Regions from separate parts of the Pseudoduganella sp. HUAS MS19 genome, predicted to be linked through region 3. Evidence: predicted binding sites of a transcription regulator. Region 3 holds the regulator's gene; each other region holds the start of a gene.

Region 1 (5,513 bases), 240 kb from region 3:
AGAAAGGGGAAATGACGGTCGTGCGCAACGAGTTCGAGCGGGGCGAGAGCGATCCTTTCCGCGTTACCCTCGAGCGCACGATGTCGGTCGCCTTCGACTGGCACAATTACGGCAAATCGACCATCGGCGCCCGCTCCGACATTGAAGGCGTGAGCATCGAGCGCCTGCGCGCGTTCTACCAGCGCTACTACCAGCCGGACAACGCGATCCTGATGGTCGCCGGCCGTTTCGACGAAGCCAGGGTGCTGGCCCAGATCAACGAACTGTTCGGCAAGATTCCAAAGCCGGCCCGCGTACTGGCCCCGACCTATACCGCGGAACCGACCCAGGACGGCGAACGTTCGGTCACCATCCGCCGCACCGGCGGCACCCAGATCGTGGCCGCCGGCTACCACGTGGCGCCGGCCAGCCATATCGATGCGTCAGCCTTGCAGGTGCTGGGCCGTATCCTGTCCGAAGCACCGGGTGGCCGCCTGCACAAGACCCTGGTCGATGCCAAGCTGGCGTCTTCCGTGATGGACCTGAATTTCAACCAGATGGAACCGGGCTACCACCTGTTCGCTGCAGTAGTGCCGAAAGACGGCCAGACCGCAGCCGTGGAAGAGGCGATGCTGAAGGCGCTGGAAGACATCAAGTCCCACCCGGTCACCGAAGCTGAAGTGGAGCGCGCCAAGGCTTCGATCGCCAAGGACATTGACCAGACCGTCAATGACACCGCCCGTTTCACCATCGCCCTGACATCGGCGCAAGCCGCCGGCGACTGGCGCCTGTTCTACCAGCGCCGCGACCAGGTCGAGAAAGTCGATGCGGCAGCAGTGCAGGCCGTGGCGCTGAAGTACCTGAAGCCGTCGAACCGCACGCTGGCGCGCTTCATCCCGACCGATGCAGCCGACCGTACCGAAGTGCCGAAAACGCCGGATGTCGCGGCAATGGTCAAGGACTATAAGGGCCGCGCAGCCATCGCCCAGGGCGAAGTGTTCGACCCGAGCCCCGACAATATCGAAAAGCGCACCCAGCGTTCGGTCCTGGCCAACGGCATGAAGCTCGCGCTGCTGTCAAAGAGCACCAAGGGCAACACGGTCAGCGCGTCGATTCAACTGCGCATGGGCACTGCCGAGAACCTGGCGGGCAAGGCCGTCATTGGCGACCTGACCGCCTCGTTGCTGTTGAGCGGCACGGAGCGCCTGTCGCGCCAGGAAGTCAAGGATGCACTCGACAAGCTGAAGGCAAGTGTTAACATCAACGGTGGCGCCGAAGGCGTGACGGTCAACGTCACCACCACGCGCGACAACCTGGCGGCAGTGCTGGACTTGCTGGGCGAATCGCTGACCAAACCGGCCTTCACGGCAAAGGACTTCTCCGAGCAGCAACGCGACATGATCTCGGGTACCGAGCAGCAACTGACCGAGCCGCAACCCCTGGCCAGCAATGCGATGCAGCGCCTGACCAATACTTTCCCGGCCGGCCATGTGCGCTACACCATGACCTTGCCGGAGCTCCTGGCGGAACAGAAAGCTGCGACCGTGGAACAAGTCAAGGCCTTCCACCAGGCCTACTATGGCGCCGGCGATGCCACCCTGTCCGTGGTGGGCGACTTCGACGCCGCCGCCGTGCAGGCGCAAGCGGCCAGGCTGTTCGGCAACTGGAAGGCGCAGCAGCCCTACGCCCGTATCGCCAGCGTCCTGAAGCCGGTCGCCGGCCAGAGCATTGCGCTGGAAACACCGGACAAGGCCAACTCGGTCCTGTTCGCGATCCAGCCGGTGCCGATGAAGGATGATGCGGCCGTCTACCCGGCCCTGTTGATGGGCAACTACATGCTCGGCGGCGGTGCATTACGCAGCCGGTTGGCCGACCGCATCCGCCAGAAAGAAGGCTTGTCCTACGGCGTGGGTTCGCAACTGTCGGTGCCAGCGCGCGACCCGGCCGGCTTGTGGCTGGCCTTTGCGATCAGCGCGCCGCAAAACACTGCCAAGGTGGAAGCTGCGCTGCGCGAAGAGCTGGGTAAGGCGCTCAAGGATGGCTTTACCGACGCTGAACTGGCCGATGCCAAGAAAGCCTGGCTGCAATCGCAGGAGGTGGGCCGTACCGGCGACGCGGGCCTGGCCGGCCGCCTGGCGGGCTACCTGAGCTTTGACCGCACCATGGCCTTCGACAAGGAGCTGGAAGCCAAAGTCAGCGCCCTGACGGTGGCCCAGGTCAACGAAGCATTGCGGGCCAACCTGAAGCCGGAAGCGGTTTCGGTGATCAAGGCCGGTGACTTCGCCAAGTCCGCTGCCGGCGCTGCCGGTGCGGCGCCGGCCTCGAGGCCGTAAGCGAGGCCTCCCCGCCGCCTGGCGCGGCGGGGCTTCTCCGCGGGTCCCGGCCCGAAAAAAAACGCCGATCGCAAGGATCGGCGTTTTCAGTTCAGGCCCAGCTTAAGACTTGCGTGGCTTGCGGCGCGCAACCGCGATGCCGGCCAGGCCCAGGGACAGCAGCAGCATGCTGGCCGGTTCCGGTACGTCGGAAGGCGTGGTGGTATTGGTGAAAGAGAAGCTCAGGTCGTTAAATTCGAAGGGACCGTTGTACAAGTCTTCAAAGCTTACCAAGGTGGTGTCGGGAAGCCAGTTGCCCTGTACTCGCGCGTGGAACGAGCCGTCCGGGTTGCGGCCGGCCAAGCCCGTGAAGTAGTCCGTATTGGTGTTGTTGACGTGCAGGCGGAAGACGAGTTCGGTACCAAGGGCAAAGCTGCCGAGGTCCACGGTCGCGCCAATGGCGGAGCTGTGGTTATTGAACAGGAAGATATCGTTACCCGCGATGCCATCGTTGGTAACCAGGTAAAGATCGTTGCTGTAGGCAGCGGAATTGCCCTCATAGCGCGCGACGATATTGGCGGTGCTGCCGACCAGCACCGGGTTGCCCTCGGTGCCGGCAGTAGCGATCGGGAAGGCCAAGGCGGACAGCGGGGCAAGCAGGGCAACGGCGGCCAGGAGCTGACGAACGGTTTTCATATTGAGTCCTAAAGAAAAAGAGACTCAGCAGCGTTAGCACAAATCATGCCATAGAAATAATATTGCCGGTTTTACTTGTAGTTACAAGTAGTTATGTATTGTTTTACTAGTGAAATTAATTGACTGAATGGCAATGTGTAAAAATTCCCGACAAAAACAAGAACGCCGATCGCAAGGATCGGCGTTCTCGCAAGCGGGGCGCGCTTAGAAGTAGAAGTTGCCCGAGACGCCGACGTGGTCGGCTTTCACTTCGCCCCAGCCGTATCCACGCTTGACTTCGAGCTTTTCGTTCACGTAGCGCACTTTGACGCTCAGTTGCGGCGTGAACAGGTACTCCGCTTCCACGACGCCGCTCAGGGTATTGTCGAACTTCACATCGTCGATTTCGCCAGCGCCGCTACCGCTCAGCTTGGCGCCGGTGACATAGCGCAGGCCGGTGCCGATCTTCCAGTTCTGGTTGATGTGGTAGAAGGCCAGGGCTTCGATCGGGAAGCGCTGGAACTTCATGCTGCCATTGCGCGCGGACTGGTCGTCCACATGGAAATTCACGCTGGTTTGTACGGAAAACTGTTCATCGATGCGGAAATCCACGCCGCCGGTGAAGTACACGCCGCCGCCGGCACGGATGTTGGCGGAGTCGCCATTGGTGTACTCGGCGGTGGCCAGCTTGTCGCCGCCGGCGGTGATGCCCAGGCCGACAAAGCCATGCACGGTTCTTGCCGGTTCGGCAGCGTTCTGGGCATAGGAGGAAGAGGCGATCGCCAGTGCCGCGAGGGCGAATACAGCTTTTTTCATGCTAATAACTTCTTGTTTAGAAAGTATTGAAAAGGACTTCACTTCGGAGGCTGCGGGGGCCGCAGCTGCGGCAGGGAAGGGGGAAGCGCGATAGTAGCATGTTGATACTTACTGAAAATGCGCTAATTCTCACAATCCAAAGACCAGCGCACAAACGAAAAACGCCGACCACAAAGATCGGCGTTTTCACTTTTTATTCTTGGTGGCCCGGGGCGGAATCGAACCACCGACACAAGGATTTTCAGTCCTCTGCTCTACCAACTGAGCTACCAGGCCAAGAGGCAGCATTATAGCAGGGAATCCTTGGTTTGCAATAGCCTTTTTTCATTGGGGGAAAGCTATAATGCGCGGATGAACAAGCCCACGCATCACCATATGCAGACTGCGGTCTGCATCGTTGGCAATGGCGCCATTGCCAAGACGGCAGCCCTCGCGTTTGCCCAGTCCGGATTGAGTGTGACCTTGCTGGGCCCGCCGCCGGCAGCCGCGCGCCCGGACGAGGCCAGCTGGGACGTCCGCGTGTTCGCCCTCAACCACACTGCCCACCGCTTGCTCGATTCCCTGAAGGTCTGGGGGGCCATGGACCAATCGCGCATTGCCCCGGTCGATGCCATGCTGGTCAACGGCGATGGCGCCAGGGCCGGTGCGCTGAACTTCGATGCTTACGGCGCCCACACAGGCAGCTTGTGCTGGATCGTGGAAGACCGCAACCTGAACCAGGCCCTGGATGCCGCGCTGCGCTTTGCCCAGAACGTGCATTTCGTGCACGGCAAGGCAGTCGCCCTGAAGCATGACGAACAAGGCGCCGTGATCACCATGGACGACGGTTCCCATCTCGGCGCAGCGCTGGTGGTGGGCGCCGATGGCGCCCAGTCCTGGGTACGCGGCCAGTGCGATATCGGGCTCGATTACCGCCCTTATAACCAGAGCGGAGTGGTGTCCAATTTTGCCTGCGAGTTGCCGCACCATGGTGTCGCGCACCAGTGGTTCACCGGCGAGCAGGGCATCGTGGCCCTGCTGCCGCTGCCGGGCGACCAGGTTTCGCTGGTGTGGTCGGCGCCGGACATGCTGGCCGATGCCCTGTGCCGCGAAGGCGCCGCTGCGCTGGCCGGGCGGCTGGCCGCCTTCGCCCAGGAAAAGCTGGGCAAGCTGAGCCCGCTGCAGCCGGAAGTGGTCAAGGCTTTCCCGCTGCGGCTGATGCGTCCCCATTCGATGGTGGCGCCGCGCGTGGCCCTGGTGGGTGATGCCGCCCATGTGGTGCACCCACTGGCCGGCCATGGCATGAACCTTGGCTTTGGCGATGTGCAGGAACTGGTGAAAGCCGTGGCGGAGCGGGAAGAGCACCGCTCCATCGGCGATGACCGCGTGCTGGCGCGCTATGCCCGCGCACGCAAGGAAGAAGTGAGCCTGATGCTGGCTGCTACGGATGGACTGGAGCGCCTGTTCGGCACCGATCTCGAACCGGTGCGCGCAGTGCGTAATTTCGGGCTAAACTTGCTGGACAAATTGCCGGGCGTAAAGCGCCGGCTGATTTCACATGCCCTCGGAAAGCTGTAAAGCGGAGACCCTATGAAGATGAGTAAGCTGGTATTGGCAATGGCTTCGGTCATGCTGATGTCCTGTGCGGATGCGCAGACTGCAAAAGAAGAAGCGCAACTGCGCAAAGCCCTGGCGGAACGCCTGAACGGCGTCAAGATCGACTCCGTCAGGAAGTCCCCGATCCCCGGGATG
Region 2 (5,513 bases), 330 kb from region 3:
GGTGAGTTACACCGACGGCGCATTAGTTCCATCCGCTGCAAGGCGTGCACAATGGCTGACCAATCGGCTGCTGCATATGCAAGCAAACATATGCGAAGCTATTCCTTCCAGGGCCGCGATGTTTCGCCAGAGGAGATGGCGAAGACTGTCTTGGAGCAGATGGAGCTGCATTCGTGGTTTGACGACATGCCGCCGCCATCGCAAGATGGCTCTCTCGGGTTTAACGATGAAGACATCAACGCTTTGCGAGAGGCTCGCCTTGTTGTAAATGACGACCTTTCATATTGGAATTGCAGGCTTGGACGCGCATCCGCAGACGAAGGCGTCCTGAAGACCACATATCTCGCACTGCAGGCGGAGTTGGCGCGCCTAAACAAACTTGAGCCAGCCTTGCGCACCATCGGTGCCGTTACTGATCAATTGTCCGCCGCCGGCGCGCCTCAGTGGGCTCTCCGCCTGCGAACTGTGCCGGCCAAAGAGGACTACGACGCACAAATTCCGGCTAACTGGCGGGACGCTTGGAACTGGCGCCTTGCGGTGCAGTTTCTCGACACGATTGACGGACACGCACGCCTGCGGCAACTATTCGATGAACGTCGTGTCTTGACGAGTAAGTTGAGTCGCACATACCAAGAACTGGTTGCCGAGAAGACCTGGTTAGGTGTCTTCAATAATTCACCAACAAGCGTACGCCAAGCATTGCAGGCGTACCTCAATGCCATTCAAGCGATGGGTGCGGGTACTGGTGTGCGCGCGGTTCGTCATAGAAAAAATGCACGAGACGCCATGCTGCGGGCGTATCAAGCTGTTCCATGCTGGGTGCTACCGCAATGGCGAGTCTCGGAGACGATTCCCGCGGAGGTCGGGCTATTTGACCTGGTCGTCATCGACGAAGCGTCTCAGTCCGACATTTGGGCATTGCCCGCGCTATTGCGCGGTAAGAAGCTTCTTGTGGTAGGCGATCACAAGCAGGTATCCCCATCTGCTGTTGGTACGGCCGAAACAAAAATTCAGGAGCTCTCTGCCAGATTCCTGCGGGATCAACCGCACGGTTCGGAGATGACTCCCGACAAGTCGATCTACGACTTAGCACGCGTCGTTTTTGCTGGCAACTCAGTTATGTTGCGAGAGCATTTCCGATGTGTCCCTGCAATCATCGAGTTCTCGAACCGCGAATTCTATGAAGGAGATATCAAGCCGCTGCGCGTGCCCAAGGCTAACGAACGTTTGGACCCACCTCTGGTGGATGTGATGGTCAAGGGAGGCTTCCGTAAAGGCGATGTCAATGATCCTGAAGCTAAAGCCATCGTGGAAGAGCTGAAATCGATTCTCGACGATGACTTATTGAAGGGGCGAAGCATCGGCGTGGTGACTTTGCTTGGCAACGCCCAAGCAGCGCTAATCCACGACCTGGTTCACAAGCAGATTTCGCCGGCCGACATCGTTGCGCGCAAAATTGCGGTAGGTCCTCCGCCAGTGTTCCAGGGACGCGAGCGTGACATCATGTTGATATCGATGGTCTCCGGTCCTGGTGACCGTGACATTGCTAATCGAGCTGACATGCACCAGCGCTTTAACGTGGCCTTGTCCCGCGCACGTGACCGAATGTATTTGTTCAGGTCGAAGACAGAAGCCGAAATGAAGGAAGACTCGCTGAATGGCCGTGTATTGCGGCATTTCCGCCAGCCCTTCACGCAAGATGCTAAAAGGGTCGAAGTGCTTCGTGAGCGATGCGAATCTGGATTTGAGCTGGAGATGTTTGATGAGCTGGTGAAGCGCGGATACCGGATCGAACCACAAGTCCCATGTGGAGGGTATCGCATTGACTTCGTCGTCGAGGGGGCTGAGGGTCGCCGGTTAGCGATAGAGTGTGATGGCGATAGATTCCACGATCCAGGCCAATGGCAAGATGATATGGCTCGTCAACGAGTATTGGAACGGGCCGGCTGGACATTTTGGCGCTGCTTTGCATCGACGTTCGTTCGGCGCCGACAGGAGGTACTGGCCGATCTGGTGACGACTCTTGGTGAATTAGGTATTGAGCCGCTCGGAGCCGAGTCCGTAGACAATACAATTTGGGTTCATTCGAAAGAAGTGGACCCTTATGGTGTCGCCGACGCTGAGTTGCAGGAGCTGATATGACCGCCGCTAGCCGACCTCTGATGCAGCGAACAATTGGTGATCTCGAAATAATGTTCGCGAACTCGCCAGAAGATACGCATGTTCTCGCTCAACTCGCAGCCGAACGGGCGCAGTGGATTGATCGCGGCGATGAGGTGCCGTTGGCGATGCAGTGCGAGCTGGCAGCCGTGCCGCGCTCCACGGTCTACCGGCGACTGGAAGCGGCAGCGCGCCAGCCATTGGTGGACGAGGAGGATGGCCAGCTGCGGGCGCTGATCGACGAGGAGTACACCAATCGGCCGTTCTACGGTAGTCGGCGTATGGTGGTGTTTCTGCGCGGGCGAGGCCATTGCGTCAACCGTAAGCGCGTGCAGCGCCTGATGCGGGAGATGGGCCTGGCCGGCATGGCGCCGGGACCCAACACGAGCAAGGCGCAGCCAGGGCACAAGGTCTATCCTTACCTGCTGCGCGGTGTGGCGGTAACGCGGCCAAACCAGGTGTGGTCGACGGATCTCACCTACATCCGACTGGCGAAGGGTTTCGCCTATCTGGTGGCGATCATCGACTGGTACAGCCGCAAGGTGCTGGCCTGGCGCCTCAGCAACAGCATGGACGCCGCGTTCTGCGTGGACTGCCTGGAAGACGCTATACGTCACCATGGCAAGCCCGAGGTTTTCAATAGCGACCAAGGCTCGCAGTTCACCAGCAGCGCCTTCACCGGTGTACTCAAACGCGAAGGCGTGGCGATCAGCATGGATGGGCGCGGACGAGCTTTGGACAACATCTTCGTGGAGCGCCTGTGGCGCAACGTGAAGTACGAGGACGTGTATTTGAAGGGCTATGCCAACATGGCCGAGTTGACGGTGGGGCTGGCGCAATACTTCGCGTTCTACAACGCCGGGCGCCCACATCAGGCATTGGGCTACGAGACGCCAGATCGGGTCTACAGCGCGGGCATCGGCGGCGGTGCGATGATCGTTGACAAATTCGGCGACGCAGATCAGGGGCAGGAAGAAGTGAGCAATACGGGGCAGCGCCGGGCAGCTGCAGAAGTGGAAACGGGCACAGCTTAAATTAACCGGCTAAGTGTCTTGACTGACGGGTCCACTTTAATCGTCGTGGACGGTAAGCTCCGAAAGCTGAAATGCAGGTAGGAGAACTTTGTGTTTTGACTCGTCCTCTTTCATTTAGCGCTTGCTCCCCAATTAGAAATGAGCCCTCTGCAATACTGTAACGCAGTTTTATCTTGCGCTGCATAGGAATCAGGGAGTGGCGTTGCATCGCTTCATCTGAGTGGTCTTCACTCGACGACCCAGTCCATCTTGGGGAAACTTAGCTGTTAGTGGTATCCACAACAAACTTGCATGTACGGTGCTGCAGCAGTTCGAAACCGGCATCGGTGATGGCGGCGCGCCTGCGGTCGCGCGCCCCTTTTACTTCGGTGTCGGCCAGGCCAACGATCGCGAAGGCGGGCAAGTCGTTGGCCAGTGAACTTGAAGATTGACTTCCGGCGCCAGCATGCCGGCCAGGGCACGGCTTTTGATGACGGCAATGCCCATGGTGGCTTCCCGGGTCCCCAGCCGAACCTTCGTAGACCGCGGGCGCCACCGCCCGTTCAAGCTAGCGCAAGGGGATTACTTGTCGGCCAGCTTGGCTTCCAGCTCGGCCAGGCGCGATTCCATCAGCTCCAGCTTGGCGCGGGCTTTGGCCAACATCTGGGCCTGGATGTCGAATTCCTCGCGGGTTACCAGGTCCAGCTTGGCAAAGCCCTGGGTCATCATCGCCTTGACGTTCTTTTCAATATCTTTCGCCGGCGAGTTTTCGATGACCTGGTTGACCTTCTGTTGCAAGTCATTGAAGAAGGCGTTCATGTCCATGTTTTTCATTCCTGTTGTGTGAGTTTGTGCACCACAACGGTGCGGCTTTGGCTTTAAATGGTGCGGAAAGCTGTCCTTAAATCAACTAGCGCACGAATTTTGCCTGGCACGCAATCTGCTAATAAGCAAGAAAGCTGTTATTTCAGACTGAATTTTAAACCGCAATAAAAGTTCACTCAAAAGGAAATCGCCATGATTCATAAGAGCAAGAAGCTGGGACTCACCGCTGCAGTCGCACTGGCAATGGCAACGATGGGAGCCGGCCAGGCCCACGCGGCCGATGCCGCACCCGGGGCGAAGCCTGATAATGAGTTCAGCTATAACGCGGCCCTGACCAGCGACTACCGCTACCGTGGTATCTCGCAAACCCGCCTGAAACCGGCGCTGCAAGGCGGCGCTGACTGGGTCAACAATCCGACCGGTTTCTATGCAGGTGCCTGGGGCTCCACCATCAAGTGGATCAAGGATGCCGGCGGTGATGCTGACGTTGAACTGGACCTGTACGGCGGCAAGCGCGGTGAAATCGCGCCTGGCGTCAGCTACGACGTGGGCTTCCTGGCCTACATTTATCCTTCCAACGACCTGCATCCAAGCCCGAACACCCGCGAATTGTACGCCCAGCTTGGCTATGGCCCGGCAACCCTCAAATATTCGCATTCGCTGAGCAACCTGTTCGGCTTTGCGGACAGCAAGCACAGCACCTACATCGACGCTTCCTTCAACCAGGAAGTGTATGAGGGCATCATCCTGAACCTGCACGTTGGCCGCCAGAAAGTGAAGAACAATGGCTTCTTCAGCTATACCGACTGGAAGGTCGGCGCGACCAAGGACTTCGGCGTGGCTTCCGTCGCGTTGGCTTATATCAAGACCAATAGCGACGCTTATATCGCGCCGACCAATGGCAAAAACCTGGGCAAGGGCGGCCTGGTGCTGACCGTGTCCAAAACCTTCTGAAGAGGCATCGTATGAAAATGATTACCGCCATTATCAAGCCGTTCAAGCTCGACGAGGTGCGTGAAGCCCTGTCGGCGATCAACGTGCAAGGTATTACGGTGACCGAAGTCAAAGGCTTTGGCCGCCAGAAAGGCCATACCGAGCTGTATCGCGGCGCGGAATATGTGGTCGATTTCCTGCCAAAGACCAAGATCGAGGCCGCGGTTGACGATGCCATCGTTGACCAGGCTATCGAGGCGATCGAGAATGCCGCCCGCACCGGCAAGATCGGCGACGGCAAGATTTTCGTCTCGTCGCTGGAGCAAGTAATCCGTATCCGTACCGGCGAAACCGGCAACGAAGCACTGTAAGGGGAACCGTGATGCACAAGACCATTAAAAAATGGCTGGCGGGGGTGACTGTCCTGTTGGCCTTCAGCGCAGCACTGCCTGTGCTGGCCCAAGATGCCAAGCCGGTCGAAGCGCCGGCTGCCGCAGCAACTGCCGCCGCGCCTGCCGCTGCTCCGGCCGCGCCTGTCGCCGCTGATGCTGCTGCTGCACCGGCGGCCGCGGCTGCTCCAGC
Region 3 (5,513 bases):
CTACGGCTCGATGGACATTGACGATGTCAAGCAGATCACCGTGCTGCAGGGAGGCGTCAGGCTGACCCGCGGCACGCTGACCATGACGGCCGAGCGCGCCTTCGTCAAGCTGACGCCGGAAGGCTACCAGCAGGTAACCCTGTTCGGCGACGGCAAGAAAGCCACCTTCCGCCAGAAGCGCGACGGCGCCGGCGATCAGTGGGTGGAAGGCGACGCCGAGCGTATCGAATATGAGGAACAGGTTGAGCTGGTGAAAATGTTCAACAAAGCCACCATCCGCCGCCTGGAAGGCGGCAAGCAGAACGATGAAGTGCAGGGCGAGTTCATCTCCTACGACAGCCGCAAGGAATTCTTCAGCGTGCGCAATACCGCAAGCGGCGAGAGCAAGCCGGGCGGCGGCCGCGGCACCATGGTGATCCAGCCGGCCCGCACCGAACCGCCTGCGGCCCAGCCAACCACGCCTGCGGCCCAGCCAACCACGCCTGCCGCCACCACGGAGAAGAAGTAAGCATGCAAGCAAATACCTGCGCCAGCACGCTGGTCGTGCGCGGCCTCCAGAAAACCTATGGCAAACGCCAGGTGGTGCACGACGTTTCGCTGCAAGTCGACTGCGGCGAAGTGGTCGGCCTGCTGGGCCCTAACGGCGCCGGCAAGACCACTTCCTTCTACATGATCGTCGGCCTGGTGGCCTCCGATGCGGGCACCATCGATATCGGCGGCGCCGACGTATCGAGCCTGCCGATCCACAAGCGCGCCGCGCTGGGCCTGTCCTACCTGCCGCAGGAAGCTTCGGTGTTCCGCAAGCTGACCGTGGAGGAAAATATCCGCGCGGTGCTGGAACTGCAGAGGGTCGACGGCAAGCCGCTGGCCAAGGCCGAGATCAACCAGCGCCTGGAAGCGCTGCTGGCCGACTTGCAAATCGAGAAGCTGCGCGAGAATCCGGCCCTGTCGCTGTCCGGTGGCGAGCGCCGCCGCGTGGAAATTGCACGCGCCCTGGCCACCAATCCGCGTTTCGTGCTGCTGGACGAACCGTTCGCCGGCGTGGACCCGATCGCCGTGATCGAAATCCAACGTATTGTGCGTTTCCTGAAGGAGCGCAATATCGGTGTCCTGATCACCGACCATAATGTGCGTGAGACCCTCGGCATCTGCGACCGCGCCTACATCATCAACCAGGGCGCCGTGCTGGCTTCGGGCCGCCCGGACGACATCATTGCCAACGAATCCGTACGCCGTGTCTACCTCGGCGAACACTTCCGCATGTAAGCGAAGGCCATGAAACAAACACTGCAACTGCGAACCTCGCAACACCTGGCGCTGACGCCGCAGCTGCAACAATCCATCCGCCTGTTGCAGCTGTCCACGCTGGAACTGCACCAGGAGTTGGAACAGCTGCTTGGCGACAATCCCATGCTGGAGCGCCTTGACGATCCGCTCGACCACTCGGTGCGCCTGCTGGCCGATGGCGCCATCAGCCAGGGCAACGGCAATGGCTCGGAAGGCCCCGCCGCGCCCACACCTGATGGCGCGCCAGGCGAGGGCGGCGACGCCCCCGCCGCTGCCGATGGCGAAGGCTATGAAGGCGGCGACAGCGAAAGCGCCGGCAACGGCAGCGACGACACCGACTGGAGCGCCAGCTCCGGCAGCAAATCCGCCGACGACGAAGACAGCCGCCCGCAACTGGAAGCTTCCGGCTGCACGCTGCGCGAACACCTGCTGGAGCAGATGCGCGTCACCGTGCAGGAGCCGCGCGACCGCGCGCTGATGGAGCTGATCATCGATGCGCTGGACGATAACGGCTACCTGGAGGAGCCGCTGGAAGAAATCCACGAGCGCCTGCCGCCCGAGCTGGAGATCGAGCTGGACGACCTGCGTTGCAGCCTGGTGCTGCTGCAAAGTTTCGACCCGCCCGGCGTTGCCGCGCGCAATGCCGCCGAATGCCTGGCGCTGCAGATCAAGCGCATGCCGGGCGTGCCGCTGGTGACGCGCCGCATGGCGCTGACCATCGTCGAAAAGCACCTGACCTGGTTTGCCCAGCGCGAATTCACCAAGCTGAAGAAAGCCCTCGACTGCGACGACGAAGACTTGCGCGAAGCGCAGTGCGTGATCCGCCAGTGCAACCCGCATCCGGGCGCCGAATTTGCGTCAGGCGAGTCAGACTATGTGGTGCCGGACGTGATCGTGAAGAAGGGCCGCGGCGGCTGGCTGGTCACGCTGAATAACGACGTGGTGCCGCGCCTGCGCGTGAACGCGCTGTACGCCAACCTGCTCAAGCAAGGCAAGAGCGAGTCGCAGATGAATGGCCAGCTGCAGGAAGCCAAGTGGCTGATCAAGAATATGCGCCAGCGTTTCGACACGATCCTACGCGTGGCGGAGGCGATAGTAGAACGACAAAAGAACTTTTTCAGTCATGGCGCGGTGGCCATGAGACCCCTTGTGTTGCGTGAAATTGCTGATACACTGGGACTACACGAGAGCACTATTTCTCGCGTAACAACTCAAAAATACATGCTCACCCCACATGGCATGTTTGAGTTGAAATATTTCTTTGGTAGCCACGTCGCGACCGAAGCTGGGGGTGAAGCTTCCTCGACTGCGATACGGGCACTGATCGTGCAATTGACAGGAGCAGAAGACCCGAAAAATCCTTTATCCGACAGTAAGATTGCGGACATGCTGGGAGAACAAGGCATGGTGATTGCGCGACGGACTGTTGCCAAATATCGAGAAGCGTTGAAAATCCCTCCGGTAAGCCTCCGCAAATCTTTGTAGTGCATGGGTTCCTCTGTGCGTTTCGGCGCGCACGAACTCGAGAGCGACATCATCTTTAGGAGTGTGTATGAATCTCACCATCAGTGGACATCATGTCGAAGTGACCCCGGCCATTCGCGAATACGTGCAGAACAAGCTGGAACGAGTCAAGCGCCATTTCGATCAAGTAATCGATATTGCTGTCATCCTGACTGTAGATAACCTCACCGAGAAAGAGAAACGCCAGAAAGCCGAAATCAACCTGCGCATGTCTGGCAAAACCGTGTACGTCGAAAGCCTGTCGCAAGACCTCTACGCCGCCATCGACACCCTGATTGACAAACTGGATCGCCAGGTCATGAAATACAAAGACCGTGTGCAGAACCACAATCATGCGGCCATCAAGCATTTCCCGGATACGTACGAAGCACCACCCACCGCCATGTAAAGGACTGGCCGTGTAGCACACCAAAGGGCGCAATTGGCGCCCTTTTTTGCGGCCAGGGTGCGTTAAAATATTTGCATGAGCGAACACGTCCAAACCCACATCTCCAACGGCACCGGCTTCATCACGCTGGACCGGCCCAAAGCCCTCAATTCACTGTCCCTCGACATGGTGCGCGCGATGACGCAAGCGCTGCTGGCGTGGCGCGACGATGCGTCCGTGGCGGCGGTTGTCGTGCGCAGCAGCAGTGAACGCGCGCTGTGTGCCGGCGGCGATATCCGTTTTTTCCATGACGTCGGCCGCGCCAATACACAAGGCGGCAGCGCCCTGCTGGAAGACTTCTTCACCGAAGAATATGCGCTTAACCATTTGATCCATTTCTACCCCAAGCCTTATGTGGCGCTGATGGATGGCGTGGTGATGGGCGGCGGCATGGGGATCGCACAGGGTGGGCCTGACTGCGGCGTGCGCATCGTCACCGGCCGTACCAAGATGGCGATGCCGGAAGTGAATATCGGCCTGTTCCCTGACGTGGGCGGCAGCCATTTCCTGTCGCATGCGCCGGGGCGGCTCGGCATGTGGCTCGGGCTGACCGGCTTGACGGTCGGCGCGGCCGACGCGCTCTACCTGGACCTGGCAGACTACTTCGTGCCGGAAACGGAACTGGCCGGTCTGGCAGCGCTGTTCGAGTCCACTCCCGGCGAGTCGCTGCGCGATGCGATTGCCGTCTTTGCCGGCCCGCACAATGCGTTCGCCGGCGACAGCGAACTGGAGGCGCAGCGCGCCCTGATCGACAAGCATTTCTCCGCCGGTTCGGTGCCGGCCATCATGGATTCGCTGCGCGGCGACAGCACGCCTTTCGCGCAGAAGTCGCTCAAGGCGATGGAATTACGCTCGCCCTTGATGATGAGCGTGACCCACGAACTGCTGAAGCGCGGCGCCGCGCTGGGCGTGTCGGATTGCCTGCGCATGGAGCGCAACCTGGTGCGCCGCAACTTCGAACACGGCGAAATTTTCGAAGGCGTGCGTGCGCTGGTGATCGACAAGGACAACCAGCCGAAGTGGAATCCCGCGACCCTGGCCGAAGTCACGCCCGCAATGGTGGAGCGGTTCTTCGAACCATGCTGGCCGGCCTGGGCGCATCCACTGCGGCACCTCGCATGAGGGAGTTGGACCGGATCGACCGCAGCATCCTCAATATCCTGCAAGAGGATGCCAGCACGCCCCTGCGCGAGATCGCAGAGCGCGTGCATTCATCGGTCGCGACCTGCCAGCGCCGCATCGAAAGACTGCGTGCCGATGGCGTGCTGGTGAAGGCGGTGGCGCTGGTCGACCGTGCGCTGGCCGGGCGGCCGCTGACAGTGTTCGTCTCGGTCGAACTGGAGAAGCAGAATACCGACATCTTGAAGCAGTTCGAACACCGCATGCGCTCCGAGCCGGAGGTGATGTCGTGCTACGAGGTGGCGGGCGAGTTCGACTTCCACCTGATCGTTACGGTGGAGTCGATGGAGGAATACAGCGCCTTCACGCGCCGCGTCTTCACCTCCCACCACAACGTGATCAACGTGAAGAGCCTGTTCGCGATGAACTGCTCCAAGTTCGAGACTAAGCTGACGCTTTAAGCCTGCTTGCCCCTTACCTTTTCAACGAAGGTTTGCGGGGCGTTTGCGATCACTACCTTTGACGGCAAAGCTTTCCGCAGGAAGGAGATCACAGCCTGCTCCGCCTCAAGGCCCATTAAAGTTGCAAATACTTTTGCCTCCTTTCCAGTGAGCTCGAAGCGGTAGTATCGGTTGCCGTTCGGCCCGTAGACTTTGACTTGTTCGATGCTCGCTATCGGTATTTGTTCCACTGAGCGAAGGAGGCCAGGTTTGGTGAACAGCAGCATGTCATTTTTGGTTGCTGCCACTGGAGCGCCATCCGGGTCCATCGCGCGCAGTTGGAAACATCTGACCAGGGTCATGACCGAGATCACAACAATCGTTTCAAGCAGCCTGCGATCACCAGCGAAATGCCAGGCCACAGCTAGCGCGAGCATGGCGCCGGAAATGCCCAGTTCACGGGCCATGGCGACAGGTCTGAAAACGCCATTTTGCGTAACATGGAACTTGGGAAGCCGCGTACGCACGGCAAATGCGGCGAGCATCACGGCGAGGCATGGAAGCCAGACCCATAGCAACTCAGACCTGACCACCGTCATTCCAGCAGGCCCGAGCAACCGCTCAAGCGTTAATGGCGACACGCGGATCACCTGGGTCGGGAAAAACAGGCGCTGATCAGACAATGGCCATAGCAGTGCGGCACCCAAGCCTCCTGT
Region 4 (5,513 bases), 1.3 Mb from region 3:
CGGCCCGCGCAAGGGCAACGAAGCCCTGCACGACCTGTGGCTGCGCGTGACCGTCGATAAGCAGCTCACCATCGTCGATGCCGAAGCAAGTTCGGACGCCGTTCCCTATCCTGGCCATTGCGACACGATTGGCCCAGCCTACAAAGCCCTGATCGGCCTCAACCTGACGAAGGGTTTTCGCCAAGCGGTCAAGGAAAGGCTGGGCGGTGTACAAGGCTGTACCCACCTGACGGAATTGGCCCAGGTGCTGCCGACGGCAGCCATGCAAGCCTTTGCCAATGATGTCTGGCCAGTGAACGAGCGCTCCAGCACTGCGACAGAGAAACCGTTCCAACTTGATAAGTGCCACGCCCTCAAGACCGATGGCGGGGCAGTTGCCGAGTTCTACCCACGCTGGTACGTCAACAAGACGGAAGCAGCCTAGGTGCTGTACAAAATACATCTAACCAACAAACAGGTATTCGAAAGAAGGGAAAGCCAGCATGAAAATCCATGAGTATCAAGGCAAAGAAATCCTCCGAAAATTCGGAGTGACCGTACCGCGCGGCATTCCGTGCATGTCTGTGGAAGAGGCGGTGAAAGCTGCTGAAACCCTGGGCGGCCCAGTATGGGTCGTAAAGGCACAGATCCATGCAGGTGGCCGTGGTAAAGGCGGCGGCGTGAAAGTAGCCAAGTCGCTGGAACAGGTCAAGGAATACGCCGACCAGATCATGGGCATGCAGCTGGTGACCCACCAGACCGGCCCTGAAGGCCAGAAAGTCCGCCGCCTGATGATCGAAGAAGGCGCCGACATCAAGAAGGAACTGTACGTTTCCCTGGTGACCGATCGTGTCACCCAGCGCGTTGTCTTGATGGCCTCCTCCGAAGGCGGTATGGACATCGAAGAAGTCGCTGAAAAGCACCCTGAACTGATTCACAACGTCGTGATCGATCCAGCGACCGGCCTGTCCGACGCAGACGCTGCCGACGTGGCACGCAAGATCGGCGTACCGGAAGCCTCCGTAGCCGACGCCGTCGCCAACCTGCAAGGCCTGTACAAAGCCTACTGGGAAACCGACGCTTCCCTGGCCGAAATCAACCCACTGATTCTGACCAGTTCCGGCAAGGTCATCGCACTGGACGCCAAGTTCAACTTCGACGCCAACGCCCTGTTCCGTCACCCGGAAATCGTGGCTTACCGCGACCTGGACGAAGAAGATCCAGCTGAAGTTGAAGCATCCCAGTTCGACCTGGCCTACATCTCCCTGGACGGCAATATCGGCTGCCTGGTGAACGGCGCCGGCCTGGCCATGGCAACCATGGACACCATCAAGCTGTTCGGCGGCGAGCCAGCCAACTTCCTGGACGTGGGCGGCGGTGCCACCACCGAGAAAGTGACCGAAGCCTTCAAGCTGATGCTGAAGAACCCGGAACTGAAAGCCATCCTGGTGAACATCTTCGGCGGCATCATGCGCTGCGACGTGATCGCCGAAGGCGTGATCGCCGGCGCCAAGGCCGTTTCCCTGTCCGTGCCGCTGGTCGTGCGCATGAAGGGCACCAACGAAGACCTGGGCAAGAAGATGCTGGCCGAATCGGGCCTGCCTATCATCGCCGCTGACACCATGGAAGAAGCAGCCAAGGCCGTTGTTGCCGCTGCCGCCGGTAAATAATTAAGGAATCGATATGTCTATCCTGATCAATAAAGACACCAAAGTCATCACCCAGGGCATCACCGGCAAGACCGGCCAGTTCCACACCCGTATGTGCCGCGACTACGCGAACGGCAAGAATGCCTTCGTTGCAGGCGTGAATCCGAAGAAAGCCGGCGAAGACTTCGAAGGCATCCCGATCTACGCATCCGTCAAGGAAGCAGCGTCGGAAACCGGCGCGACCGTTTCCGTAATCTACGTTCCACCAGCAGGCGCCGCCGCCGCAATCTGGGAAGCCGTGGAAGCTGAACTGGACCTGGCCATCTGCATCACCGAAGGCATCCCGGTCCGCGACATGATGGAAGTGAAAGACCGCATGGCCAAGGCAGGTTCCAAGACCCTGCTGCTGGGCCCTAACTGCCCAGGCCTGATCACCCCGGACGAAATCAAGATCGGCATTATGCCTGGCCATATCCATCGCAAGGGCCGCATCGGCGTGGTTTCCCGCTCCGGCACCCTGACCTATGAAGCGGTGGCACAGCTGACCGCCCTGGGCCTGGGCCAGTCTTCTGCAGTTGGCATTGGCGGCGACCCGATCAACGGCCTGAAGCACATCGACGTGATGCGCATGTTCAACGACGATCCTGACACCGACGCTGTGATCATGATCGGCGAAATCGGCGGTCCAGACGAAGCCAACGCAGCCCGTTGGATCAAGGACAACATGAAGAAGCCAGTGGTTGGCTTCATCGCCGGTGTGACCGCTCCTCCAGGCAAGCGCATGGGCCACGCCGGCGCGCTGATCTCCGGCGGCGCCGACACGGCACAAGCCAAACTGGAAATCATGGAAGCCTGCGGCATCAAGGTCACCAAAAACCCATCCGAAATGGGTCGCCTGTTGAAGGCAATGTTGTAATAGTAGCTGTATGATAACGGGGAGCTTCGGCTCCCCGTTTGCGTTTACCCGGAGGATATTGATTTGGCAAAACTACTCGTGATGCGAGAAGGTGTTATCGAGCAGACCGTGCAGCTCACCAAGGAGCGCATGACGGTCGGCCGCCATAAGCATAACGACATTGTCCTGAGCCACCCCGCAGTCAGTGGTGAGCATGCGCTCGTCACGACCATCCTGGACGACTCGTTCCTGGAAGACCTGCAAAGCACAAATGGTACATTTGTGAATGGCCACCGCATCGGCAAGCACTTCCTGCAGAACAAGGATGTGATCAAGATGGCCAAGTACCACCTCGAATTCGTCAGCGACGGCATCCGCCCACTGGCCGCCGCCGCCGCCACCATCCCTGCCATGCCGGCACCGCCGTCGGCCTCGTCCTCGGCCGCCGCGCCGCACACCCAGTTCGCCGAATTGCCACTGGCTCATATAGAAGTCCTGAACGGCAGCAATGCCGGCAAAACCCTGAGCTTGACCAAGGCCGTCACCAGCCTGGGCCGCCCCGGCGTGCAGGTCGTGGTGATTGCCCGTGCCCCCGAAGGATATTCCGTCGCCCACGTGGAAGGCGACAAATCTCCCCTGCTGAACGGTGACCCGATGCCGCGCCAGCCTCATCCGCTAAACGTTGGCGACATCCTCGACCTCAGCGGCATCCTGATGGCCTTCCGCGCCAGCTGACGATTTTTGTCAGGCATTTGGACAATTTTTGTTTTCCTTTTGACACAAAGCGTCAACTGCTTGCCCTAAAGCTGACAAAAATTGGTGGTTAACTTGGATTTTTTGCACCAAAATGGCCTGGCACGGTGATTGCTTTACTTTCCGTGCCTCAACTCACTGAGCAATTTTTAAAATCTTAGGGACTAGTAAATGAAATCGATGAAGATGATTAAGAAACAAGCGCAAGCTGGCTTCACCCTGATCGAACTGATGATCGTTGTGGCCATTATCGGTATCCTGGCTGCTGTTGCAATCCCAGCATACTCGGACTACACCGCTAAAGCCAAGATCGCCAACGCGATCACCGCTGCTGATTCGATCAAGACCGCAGTTTCCGTGTGCATTCAAGAAGCTGGTGGCGTGAAAGACACCTGCGATGCAGGCTCGAACGGCATCACCGCAACTGCTGACTTCAAGGCAACCAAAGAAGTGGCAAGCCTGGCTTCGGTTACTGACGGCGCGATCACCATCACCCTGGGTACCGGCATCTCCAAGGAAGCTGACGGCAAGACCATCACTTTCACCCCAGTTATCACTGAAAAAGATTCGACCGTGAAGTGGAACACCACCACCAACATCGTTCAGGCAAATGCCCCAGCGGTCCACTCCGCAATCGTTAAGAACAACGTAGGTACCTAATCTACCTGTTCCGCAGTAATATGAAATGCCCCGCGAAAGCGGGGCATTTTCTTTTGGGGTAAGTAAAAGTTCCTGGGATCGGTCCTCAGGCCCCGCATCCGCCGAATACACGATTCGCTTTGTATCGCTAAATTTTGGCACCCCACTCCAGAAGAGCTGACAAAAATTGGAGGCCAATTGACCAAAAACGTCATCTCAGCAGGGAAATTTGACAGTTTTTGACAGAAATCCGTGGTTTTTGTTGACAATTTGAGATGGCACACGCATTGCTGTTACTCCAGTGTCGCACCCAATTTTTGTTTCTTTCCCCTGAAGGAGTTGCAAATGAAATCCGTGAAAATGATTAAGCGTCAAGCACAAGCCGGCTTCACCCTGATTGAACTGATGATCGTTGTGGCCATTATTGGTATCCTGGCTGCAGTAGCAATCCCAGCTTACTCGGACTACACCGCGAAGGCCAAGATCGCCAATGCGATCACCGCTGCTGATTCGATCAAGACCGCAGTTTCCGTTTGCATCCAGGAAGCAGGCGGCGTGAAAGATAGCTGCGACGCGGGTTCCAATGGCATCACTGCAACCGCTGACTTCAAGCCAACCAAAGAAGTCGCCAACCTGGCTTCAGTAACGGACGGCGCTATCACCATCACCCTGGCTACCGGCATCTCTTCGGAAGCTGATGGCAAGACCATCACCTTCACTCCAACTCTGGACGCTAAAGACTCGACCGTGAAGTGGACCACCACCACCAACATCACCCAAGCCAATGCACCAGCAGTCTACTCTGCAATCACCAAGAACAACGTAGGTACCTAATCTACCTAACTGGTGAGAAAACCGGGCTTCGGCCCGGTTTTTTTTATTTGTTCAAGCGATTCTCTGCCGGTTAGCCAGCGTGCCTCGTACGAAACGATTCGCAGCAAGGTGAAGTGCGTACGGTGCAGCCAGTGAACTGCACGCTACAGCTGAACATACCCCAGAAGAAGCTTACGGGACAAACGACGGCACCAGTGTTTTTCTGAGAGCGGGAAACGCGCTGCGCATCCCATCGAACACGACGGAAATGCTTTGATCCTGATGGGGGACTGGCGCGATTGCCTCGCAACCAGTAACTGAGAAAACGGGCGCGACGTAGCTGGACGTCGATGGGGAAAATGAATGGTACTGAAATCATCGTGGCACCAATGGGTAGGCCACTTAACTTGACTCGCAAGCGGTAGCTGGCCGCCTTCCGGACACTCAAACAGCAGCCTTGATGATCTCAATACGCGAAAATGGCCAAATTCGCTTATTAAGATATGTTAAAGATGGCGCAAGCTGTCCGAATGACAGCCCTGGCACCGACTCATGGCCCCGAGTCGGAATAATTGAGCTGGCATGGCGATTGCTATAACCCCCGTATCAGAGTCAATTTACTTGAAGGAGCACCAAATGCAATCCATTAGGCGTCAAGCACAAGCCGGTTTCACCCTGATCGAACTGATGATCGTCGTGGCCATTATCGGTATTCTGGCCGCTGTAGCAATCCCAGCTTACTCGGACTACACCGGCAAAGCAAAGATTGCCAACGCGCTGACTGC

What was found. Region 3 encodes sigma-54, which starts transcription at its own class of promoters, with help from an activator protein. Its sites were predicted from a motif close to TGGCANGNAANCTGCTTT; they were not measured.
Region 1: a site for sigma-54 is predicted at 3,021-3,038, ahead of ACWBU6_RS05535 (PEP-CTERM sorting domain-containing protein). Genes of this name have one in related genera too.
Region 2: a site for sigma-54 is predicted at 4,103-4,120, ahead of ACWBU6_RS05925 (TorF family putative porin). Genes of this name have one in related genera too.
Region 4: a site for sigma-54 is predicted at 3,377-3,394, ahead of ACWBU6_RS27690 (pilin). Genes of this name have one in related genera too.

The regions. Positions count from the first base shown of each region.
Region 1 is NZ_CM132133.1:1,194,821-1,200,333, forward strand. It holds gene ACWBU6_RS05530 (M16 family metallopeptidase) at 1-2,312, shown strand, start outside; gene ACWBU6_RS05535 (PEP-CTERM sorting domain-containing protein) at 2,415-2,987, opposite strand; gene ACWBU6_RS05540 (outer membrane beta-barrel protein) at 3,192-3,782, opposite strand; tRNA gene ACWBU6_RS05545 (tRNA-Phe) at 3,983-4,058, opposite strand; gene ACWBU6_RS05550 (FAD-dependent monooxygenase) at 4,134-5,339, shown strand; gene ACWBU6_RS05555 (DsbC family protein) at 5,352-5,513, shown strand, end outside.
Region 2 is NZ_CM132133.1:1,279,937-1,285,449, forward strand. It holds gene ACWBU6_RS05905 (AAA domain-containing protein) at 52-2,142, shown strand; gene ACWBU6_RS05910 (IS3 family transposase) at 2,193-3,194, shown strand; gene ACWBU6_RS05915 (magnesium chelatase domain-containing protein) at 3,454-3,597, opposite strand; gene ACWBU6_RS05920 (accessory factor UbiK family protein) at 3,756-3,998, opposite strand; gene ACWBU6_RS05925 (TorF family putative porin) at 4,191-4,952, shown strand; gene ACWBU6_RS05930 (P-II family nitrogen regulator) at 4,964-5,302, shown strand; gene ACWBU6_RS05935 (ammonium transporter) at 5,314-5,513, shown strand, end outside.
Region 3 is NZ_CM132133.1:954,574-960,086, forward strand. It holds gene lptA (lipopolysaccharide transport periplasmic protein LptA) at 1-508, shown strand, start outside; gene lptB (LPS export ABC transporter ATP-binding protein) at 511-1,266, shown strand; gene ACWBU6_RS04455 (RNA polymerase factor sigma-54) at 1,276-2,772, shown strand; gene hpf (ribosome hibernation-promoting factor, HPF/YfiA family) at 2,840-3,199, shown strand; gene ACWBU6_RS04465 (enoyl-CoA hydratase/isomerase family protein) at 3,275-4,360, shown strand; gene ACWBU6_RS04470 (Lrp/AsnC family transcriptional regulator) at 4,357-4,818, shown strand; gene ACWBU6_RS04475 (metal-dependent hydrolase) at 4,815-5,513, opposite strand, start outside.
Region 4 is NZ_CM132133.1:6,037,940-6,043,452, reverse strand. It holds gene ACWBU6_RS27710 (DUF2889 domain-containing protein) at 1-424, shown strand, start outside; gene sucC (ADP-forming succinate--CoA ligase subunit beta) at 483-1,649, shown strand; gene sucD (succinate--CoA ligase subunit alpha) at 1,663-2,544, shown strand; gene ACWBU6_RS27695 (FHA domain-containing protein) at 2,608-3,258, shown strand; gene ACWBU6_RS27690 (pilin) at 3,448-3,936, shown strand; gene ACWBU6_RS27685 (pilin) at 4,261-4,749, shown strand; gene ACWBU6_RS27680 (pilin) at 5,365-5,513, shown strand, end outside.